2 regions of the Ornithinimicrobium avium genome follow, and region 2 is predicted to be linked to the other one. Evidence: predicted binding sites of a transcription regulator. Region 2 holds the regulator's gene; the other holds the start of a gene.
The links. Region 2 encodes LexA, which represses DNA repair genes until DNA is damaged. Its sites were predicted from a motif close to TCGAACANNTGTTCGA; they were not measured.
Positions count from the first base shown of each region.

Region 1 (4,205 bases), 260 kb from region 2:
TGCCAGGCCTGGAGGAGGGTCCGCGCGACGCCCTGGCGGCGCGCGAGGACCGCGCGGCCGACGTCGGAGTCGGGGCCGAGCAGCACGACCGCCGGGGCGAGGCCGTCGACGGGCGCGCTGGCGCGGGCGAGCAGGTCGTGGCGGGTGCGCGGCACGCCGCGCTCCCCCGCCAGGTGGGTCTGGGTGACGAGCCGGCACAGCCTGGCCCACCCCGCCCCCGGCGCCAGGCCCGCCTGCTGCCCCCGGGCCAGCACGACGACGCGCGGCTGCTGGTCGTCGACGAGCGTGCCGCCCTTGACCGGTTGGACGCGCCCCTGCCGCCGGCCGGTGGCGAGCGCGGCCTCGCCGCTGAGCGCGACCCGCCCCGGGGCGGCCTCCGGGCTGCCCGGCGACCAGCCACCGGCAGGCGCCATCGCCAGGTCGACCCCGAGCACCGGGGCCACACCGGCCTCGCCGCAGGCCCGGACGAAGCGGACCGCACCGTAGAGCCCGTCGCGGTCGGTCAGCGCGAGCGCGGGCTGCCCCAGGGCCGAGGCCCGGGCGACGAGGTCGGCAGGGTGGCTGGCGCCGTAGCGCATCGAGGCGCTCGAGGCGACGTGCAGGTGGACGAAGTCGTCATGGGTGGGCATGGATGGGAACAGAGCTCCAGGGACGGCGGGCCGGGGGTCGGGAGGGCGCACCTGGGCTCACCCCCTCGCGACCGGGGCCAGCTCGCCGGGCAGCGGGAGTCCGCACGGCAGGTGCAGCCCCGCCCGGACCAGCTCCAGGAAGTGCTCGGCCGAGCGGACCAGGTCGTCGGCGTCCCGGGCGGTCACCAGGTCCGAGCCCCGCTCGAGTGCGAGCCTGCGGCGTCCCGACGTGGCGAAGAAGACCGCCCACTCGGTCAGCTCGGGAGCGACCGTGGGCAGGACCTCCCACACGCTGCGCGGCCGGGTGCGCCGGCTCGGTGCGCTGCGGGCGGCCAGCAGCGCCGCCCCGGCCCGCAGCGCCGCGAGGTGCGCCTGGGTGTAGCGCTCGGCCGCCGTGCCGCTGTGGCAGGCGAGCAGCAGCCCACCCCGGGAACGGTCGAGCAGGTCCAGGACGGCGCCCGCGCTCAGGCCCGGGCCCGTGCCGGTCGTGTCGCCGGTCGTGTCGCCGGTCCCGGTCGTGTCGCCGGTCGTGTCGCCGGTCCTGCCGGTCGTGTCGCCGGTCCTGGTCGTGCCGGTCGTGGTGGTGCTCATGTCCTGTCCTCTCGCTGCTCTGCTCTGCCCTGTCCTGCGCCGTGGGGCGCCGCGACTCAGTCGCTGACCCGCTCCAGGAGCCACTCCTCGCCGTGCACCAGGTCGTAGACGCCCGACCCGTGCGCGCGGCCCGCGGTGGCCTCCACACGCCATACCTCCTGCTCGAGACGGGGACCCGTCCGCGACGGCGGGTCCTCCTGGCGCCACCAGGGCACCCGCTGGGTCCACCGGGCCAGCACGCCGCGCACGAGGTGCACCCGCCCCCGCCACAGGAAGGTGGTGGGCACGTCCGTCGCGCCGCCGGCCGGCTCCGCGCCGCGGCACCAGCCGGGCTCCAGCCGCACGCGGTGCTCGACCGGGTCGCCGACCCTGACCTCGACCGGGTCCTGGTAGCGCCTGCTCATCCCGCTCTCCCTCCATCTGTTCGAACCGGTGTTCGATACAGACAAATGTACGAGCCAGCACCGACAACCTCAACCCCTGACCCCACGCCTGTGGAAAACCCGCAGGTCACCGTCGGCAGAACGGGCAGGATGATCGCGGGTCCGGGCCAGGGAGGGGATGGCCCGGACCCCGGGCCCGGCGCGGGTAGGCTCGGGGCGGACGCCACCCCGAGCCCAGGAGGTCCTGTGACGTACGCCCATCCCTTGGACGGCGTCGACCTGCGCGCCCGCGTGCAGCAGGCCCTGGAGGCTCACCTCGCGCGCCAGCGCGAGGTCCTGGCCGAGCTCGGCGACCCGATGGACCCGCTCGTCGACTCCGTCGCCGAGCTGCTCGCGGGCGGCAAGCGCCTGCGCGCCGCCTTCCTCTACTGGGGCTGGCGCGTGCTGGGCGGGAGCGACGACGATGCGGTGGTGCGGGCCGCCTCCTCGATGGAGGTCTTCCAGGCCGCCGCCCTGCTGCACGACGACGTCATGGACAACAGCGACCTGCGCCGGGGGCGACCCACCGCGCACCGTGCCTTCGCCCGCGCCCACGAGCGCTACGGCTGGAACGGGGACCCGGCACGCTTCGGCCACGCCGCGGCCATCCTCGCCGGCGACCTGTGCCTGAACTGGACCGACGAGATCTTCTCCACCAGCGGCCTGCCGCGGCAGGCCCTGGAGCGGGCGCGGCCGGAGTTCGACCGGATGCGCACCCAGCTCATGGGCGGGCAGTTCCTCGACATGCTCGAGGGTGCGCTCGGCTGGGGCGAGCTGGGATACGCCGAGCGGCTGGCCCGGTCCCGCAGGGTGATCCGCTACAAGAGCGCCAAGTACTCCGTCGAGCAGCCGCTGCTCATCGGTGCGCACGCCGCCGGGGCCGACGAGGCCACGCTCGCGGCGCTCTCCGCCTACGGCACCGGCCTGGGCGAGGCCTTCCAGCTGCGCGACGACGTGCTGGGGGTCTTCGGCGACCCCGAGCACACCGGCAAGCCGGCCGGTGACGACCTGCGCGAGGGCAAGCTCACTGCGCTCGTCGCGCACACCCTGGAGCTCGCCGACCCCGACGACGCGGAGCTGGTCGCGGCCAGCCTGGGCGACCCCGACCTCGACGACGCCACGGTCGAGCGGTGCCGCCGGCTCATCGAGGACTCCGGAGCCCTGGCCCGCACCGAGGAGATGATCGCTGCCGGGGCCCGCGCGGCGCGGGAGTCGCTCGCGACCGCGGAGGGCCTGACCCGGGAGGGGCGGGCCGCGCTGGACGGGCTCGTCGCCATCTGCACCGACCGGCAGACCTGAGACGGCCCGGGCCGGACGGACCTCCGCCCCGGCCGCGCGCCGCCGGTCGAGGCAGGCGCTAGAAGGCCCGCTCCTGGGCCCGGCGCCGGACCTCGGTCTTGGAGCCGGTCCGCAGCGAGGCGATCGCGCTGCCTCCGATGAGCGTCTCGTCCGGCTCGTGCAGCCAGGCGATGATCTCGGCGTCGGAGAAGCCGCCGTCGGACAGCACCGTCAGCGTGCCGCGCAGCGCCGGCAGAGGGCCGTCGTCGAGGAGGAACCCCGCCGGGACCATCACCGCCCTGTTCGGGCCTCGGCGCACCCCGACCAGCTCACGGTCCTGCAGCCAGCGCTTGACCGCCTGCAGCGGCGCACCGGTGCGCTCCATGATCTCGGGGACGGTCAGCCACTCGACGGGCTCGGTCACGTGCTCAGCTACCACGCCAGCAAGTCAAGCACAGCCGGCGCACCGAGAGCGCGCGGCCTCACCGCGAGGGGAAAGGCGCCCGAGGGGACGATGAATGACATCGGTGTCATTACCACAGACACACACCTGGGTCCGTGTCCGACACGCCGACCGGCTGGTGCGCTGGTCGACTTCGGGGTACTGTCCCTTCAGCCTCAGTGGTCCGGCTGCGCATCACCAGTCACGGCCGCCCGGGGGCTGCTGTCCTGCACTCGTTCCCACGCCCCCGGAGGACCCACAACCGTGAGCCCGCTCTTCGCGGCGATGCCGCCCGCCGATCTGCCCACCGTCGCCTACGTGCCGTCCGCGCTGCACAGCTCCGAGCTCGTGCTCGCGCGCACCACGGGGACCCACACCGTGCGCTCCGGCGACACCGTCTACGGCATCGCCGCCCGCTACGGGGTCTCGGCGCAGTCGGTCGTGCGCGCCAACGGCCTCAAGGACGGCGGCCGCTGGATCCTGCCCGGGACCACGCTGCTGATCCCCGGCAAGGGCGGCCCCGTCGTCGCCTCCCCGCCGGGGAGCCCTGCGAAGTCGTCCACGGCGGGTGGCGCCGGCACCAGCAGCAGGGGCTCGGGCGGCACCGTCACCGTCCGCCACGGTGACACGCTCTCCCACATCGCCGTGCGGCACGGGACCACCGTGGCCGCGCTCGCCTCGACCAACGGGTTGCGCGACACGCGCATCATCTACCCCGGCCAGCTCCTCAGGCTGCCCGGGGCGGCCGCGCCGGGGCGCGGGGCGGCCACCGAGGCCTCCCGGTCCACGTCCTCGGGCAAGGCGTCCTCCTCGGGGTCCGGCGGGACGGTGACCGTCCGCTCC
Region 1 is NZ_CP031229.1:1,115,803-1,120,007, forward strand. It holds gene DV701_RS05085 (DNA polymerase III subunit alpha) at 1-629, opposite strand, end outside; gene DV701_RS05090 (SAV_6107 family HEPN domain-containing protein) at 687-1,220, opposite strand; gene DV701_RS05095 (DUF6504 family protein) at 1,277-1,624, opposite strand; gene DV701_RS05100 (polyprenyl synthetase family protein) at 1,868-2,941, shown strand; gene DV701_RS05105 (Rv2175c family DNA-binding protein) at 3,000-3,344, opposite strand; gene DV701_RS05110 (lytic transglycosylase domain-containing protein) at 3,627-4,205, shown strand, end outside.
Region 1: the regulator LexA is predicted to act here: its motif matches at 1,645-1,660, upstream of DV701_RS05095 (DUF6504 family protein).

Region 2 (4,205 bases):
AGGCGACCGTGCAGCTGGACGCTCTGCTCGACGACGTCCTGCCCCGCCTGGTCGAGGACCTCGTCGATACCGGCGGTGCTGAGGGTGCGGCAACGCGCTGAGCGTGGTGCGATGAGGGGAGCAGCGCGCCCCCCGGCGCGCCCGGAAGGCTGGAGGAGCGACGTGGACGTGACGCAGGAAGAGATCGACGGCCTCTACGACCTCGAGGTGCGCAGCGTCGACGGCGACCGGCTGGGACCGGTGCGCCAGGTCTACCTGGACGATCGGACTGGTCGGCCGGCCTGGATCGCGGTGCACACCGGGTGGTTCGGCCACCGTGAGCACCCCGTGCCGCTCTCCGGCGCCGAGCGCACCGAGGAAGGTCTGCGCGTGTCGGTCTCCGGCGAGGAGGTGCGCGAGGCGCCCACCGTCGAGCCTGACGAGCACCTCGGGCCCGAGCTGGTCGCCGAGCTGCGGCGCTACTACGCGCTGGAGGAGGGCGAGGAGAGCGCGGACGCTCCGCTCGGCGGGGACGGCCCCGGGGTATGGCGCGAGGAGGGCTCGGACGTCGTCGGCGACGGGACGCTGACCCCCGAGCAGGCTGTGACCGGCGCCCCGCTCAACATCCTGCGCGGCGACCCCGACGAACTCGCGGAGCGGCCCGTGCTGCGGCGCCACGAGCGTCCCTGACCCGCGGCGCCGGGACGGAATTGGCACCTGGCCCTCAGGTGTGGTCTGCTCATCCTTGGCCGTCTCGCGAGCGGCGGCCGAGGAACCAGGAGGATGACGTGATCTCGCAGGAGCAGCTCAACGCCCTGTACGACGCCGAGGTGGTGGACCAGGGCGGCGAGAAGGTCGGCACGATGGGCCAGGTCTACCTGGACAACAAGACTGGCGAACCTGCCTGGGTCACGGTGCGGACCGGGTGGTTCGGCGGCCGACGGGTCTTCGTCCCGCTGAGCACCGCCGAGATCGTCCACACCCAGATCCGGGTGCCCTACAGCACCGCGATGATCAAGGGCGCCCCCGACATCCCGTGCGACGGGCACCTGTCCGAGGACGACGAGCAGGACCTGTTCGAGTACTACGTCGTCGACGACGGTCCGGCGCCCTCCGCCTGAGCCGGTCCGCACAGCGGACGCCGCACACCCGGGCAGCACAACGCCGCCCCGGTCGAGTGGGGCGGCGCTGCGGGGTCGCCCGACGCACGTGGCAGCCGGCGTCGGACGAGGCTCGTCGGTCCGGTCAGACGCGTCGCAGGACGGCGGTGACCTTGCCCAGCACGACGGCGTGGTCGCCGTCGATCGGCTCGTAGGCCGGGTTGTGCGGCATGAGCCAGACCTTCTCCTTGCTCTTCTTGTAGGTCTTGACCGTCGCCTCGTTGTCGAGCATCGCGGCGACGATGTCGCCGTTGACCGCAGTGGGCTGTCGGCGCACCACGACCCAGTCGCCGTCGCAGATCGCCGCGTCGACCATCGAGTCGCCCACGACCTTGAGCAGGAAGAGCTCGCCCTCGCCGACGATCTGGCGGGGCAGCGGGAAGACGTCCTCGATGGCCTCCTCGGCCAGGATCGGCCCGCCGGCGGCGATCCGCCCGACGACGGGGACGTAGGACGCCTCGGGACGGGCGTCGCCGATGCCCGTCTCGTCGTAGGCGTCCGCAGCCGGCTCATTGCGCTGCGAGCCCGCGGTGGCGCGCCGGTAGCCCACGCCGTCGCCGGACCCGGGCACGACGACCTCGATCGCCCGGGGGCGGTGGGGGTCGCGGCGCAGGAAGCCCTTGCGCTCGAGCATCTTGAGCTGGTGGGCGACCGAGCTGGGTGAGGTCAGGCCCACCGCCTCGCCGATCTCGCGCAGGCTGGGCGGGTAGCCCCTGGCGTCGACCGAGTCGCGGATGACCGCCAGCACGCGCTGCTGACGGTTGGTGAGCTTGGCGCCCCCGTCGCGGTCGGGCATCTCGTGGATCGTTGCCATGTCCTTCTTCCCCGTCTCCTCCGGCTGCCAGGTCCTGACCGTCAGGCCAGGTCAGAGGGTTTGTCAGTGGTCGCTGATTGAGTTCCTGACATGCACACAGCGTACGGCGCACGGAGGGATCGAGCAAACATCTGTTCGATCGGCGTGTCGACAAAGCCGGACACTCGTGCTAGACATAGGACAGACGTGCTATCGCACACGCGTCTGATGACCACGAGGAGGACCACCATGAGCACAGCAGTCGTCGACCTGTTCCCCGTCGCCGGTGCCGAGCCGTTCGGCGTCCCGGCCTCCCGGCGTCGGGGTGGCCACCTGCGCGTCGTCGCTCCGCACGAGCGGGTCGCCGGGACGACGGATCCTCTGCGCATCACCCGGCGCGGACGGCTGACCCTGACCAGCACCGTCGTGCTCGTCCTGGTCCTGGCCGTGGCCTCCCTCGTCAGCGCGCTGGGACCAGCCGGTGCCAGCAGTGCCGTGACCGTGGAGCCGGGGATGACCCTCTCGCAGCTCGCCGCGGAGCAGCTGCCCGAGGTTCCGCTGAGCCAGGCCGTCACCGACATCCAGCGCGCCAACCGGCTGAGCACGACCGACATCGCAGCGGGCCAGACCCTCGTGATCCCCGGCCGCTGACGCGGCAGGCGGCCGCTCTCTGATGCGGCTGCCGCCGGCTCGCAGAGCCGCGGTCCGGTCCGCTCAGCCCGGTTCGCTGCCCTGCTCCTCGCCGGCGGAAATGGCCTGCCACACCACCGGCAGCTGCTCGGTGGAGATGAAGTAGCCGGTCAGGTGCGGGTCGAACATGAGCCCGGCGATCTCGGCCGAGAGGTAGACGTCGGCGGAGCTCACGACTTCCTGCGGCTCCAGCGAGATCGCCCGCATGTCCTCGTCCGCGCGGATCATGCCGTTCTGCACCGCGAAGTGCCGGGCCCGCTCGGCGTTGGTGAAGGTCAGCAGCATCAGCTGGTCGTCGATCTCGGCAGCCGCCGGCGACTCGAGCCCTTCCTCGCCGACCGCGATGAACCACCAGCTGGGCAGGCCCATCGTGGCCCGCCACAGCGCGGTCATCCCCTCGTGGTCCTCGGGCCCCTCGACGCGTGCGGCGAGCAGGTCGGTCTCGGTCTCGGCCGGGGGGAGCAGGCCGGAGGGTAGAGACTCCTCGGGCGCCACGCCGGGGTCGTCCTGAGGTGCCCCGTCGCGGCGTGCGTCGTCCTGGAAGGGCATCGAGGTGGGCTCGGTCATGATTCCATGGCACCACACCCGCAGCGCCAGACCCAATCCCGGCGCGCGCCTGTGGATGTGCCGACGTGGTTGTCGGAGGAGGCGGTTACGGTCGGGGCATGACGCGCAGCGAGGACCCGGCAGGAGCCACCATGGTCGAGGGAGCGGGTGTCGGCACCCCCGACGAGACGCTGGTGGCCACGGCCCACGACGCGTTGCGCCGCCTGGTCGGCAGCCCCGGTGCGCAGTTCCGGGACGGGCAGCTCGACGCCGTGCTCGCCCTGGTGCAGGAGCGCTCGCGGGTGCTCGTCGTGCAGCGCACCGGGTGGGGCAAGTCCGCGGTCTACTTCGTGGCGACCGCGTTGCGGCGGGCCCAGCACGCCGGACCCACGATCATCGTCTCCCCCCTGCTGGCCCTGATGCGCGACCAGATCGCCGCGGCCGCCCGGGCCGGCGTCCGGGCGGTGACGATGAACTCGGCCAACGCCACCGAGTGGGACACCGTGCGGGCGGCCCTGGCGGCCGACGAGGTCGACGTCCTCCTGGTCAGTCCGGAGCGGCTCAACAACCCGCGCTTCCGCGAGGAGCAGCTGCCCGACCTCGCGGCCCGCTGCGGGCTTCTGGTCGTCGACGAGGCGCACTGCATCAGCGACTGGGGTCACGACTTCCGTCCGGACTACCGGCGTATCCGGACCCTCCTCGACGCGCTCCCGGAGGGCACGCCGGTCCTGGCGACGACGGCCACCGCCAACGAGCGGGTCGTCGAGGACGTCGTCGAGCAGCTCGGCGTCGGGGGTGCGGTCGTGCGCACCGTCCGTGGTCCGTTGGCGCGGGCCTCACTGCGCCTGGGCGTGCTGCCCCGGCTCACCCCGGAGCAACGGCTGGGCTGGATCGTCGCCCACCTGACCGATCTGCCGGGCAGCGGCATCGTCTACTGCCTGACGGTGGCCGCCGCCGAGGACGTCGCCGAGGCGCTACGGACCGCGGGGCACGAGGTAGCGGCCTACACGGGGCGCACCGACCCCGAGGAGCGCGAA
Region 2 is NZ_CP031229.1:1,372,516-1,376,720, reverse strand. It holds gene DV701_RS06245 (Sir2 family NAD-dependent protein deacetylase) at 1-101, shown strand, start outside; gene DV701_RS06240 (PRC-barrel domain-containing protein) at 169-669, shown strand; gene DV701_RS06235 (PRC-barrel domain-containing protein) at 768-1,100, shown strand; gene lexA (transcriptional repressor LexA) at 1,225-1,953, opposite strand; gene DV701_RS06225 (LysM peptidoglycan-binding domain-containing protein) at 2,182-2,583, shown strand; gene DV701_RS06220 (hypothetical protein) at 2,647-3,189, opposite strand; gene DV701_RS06215 (RecQ family ATP-dependent DNA helicase) at 3,321-4,205, shown strand, end outside.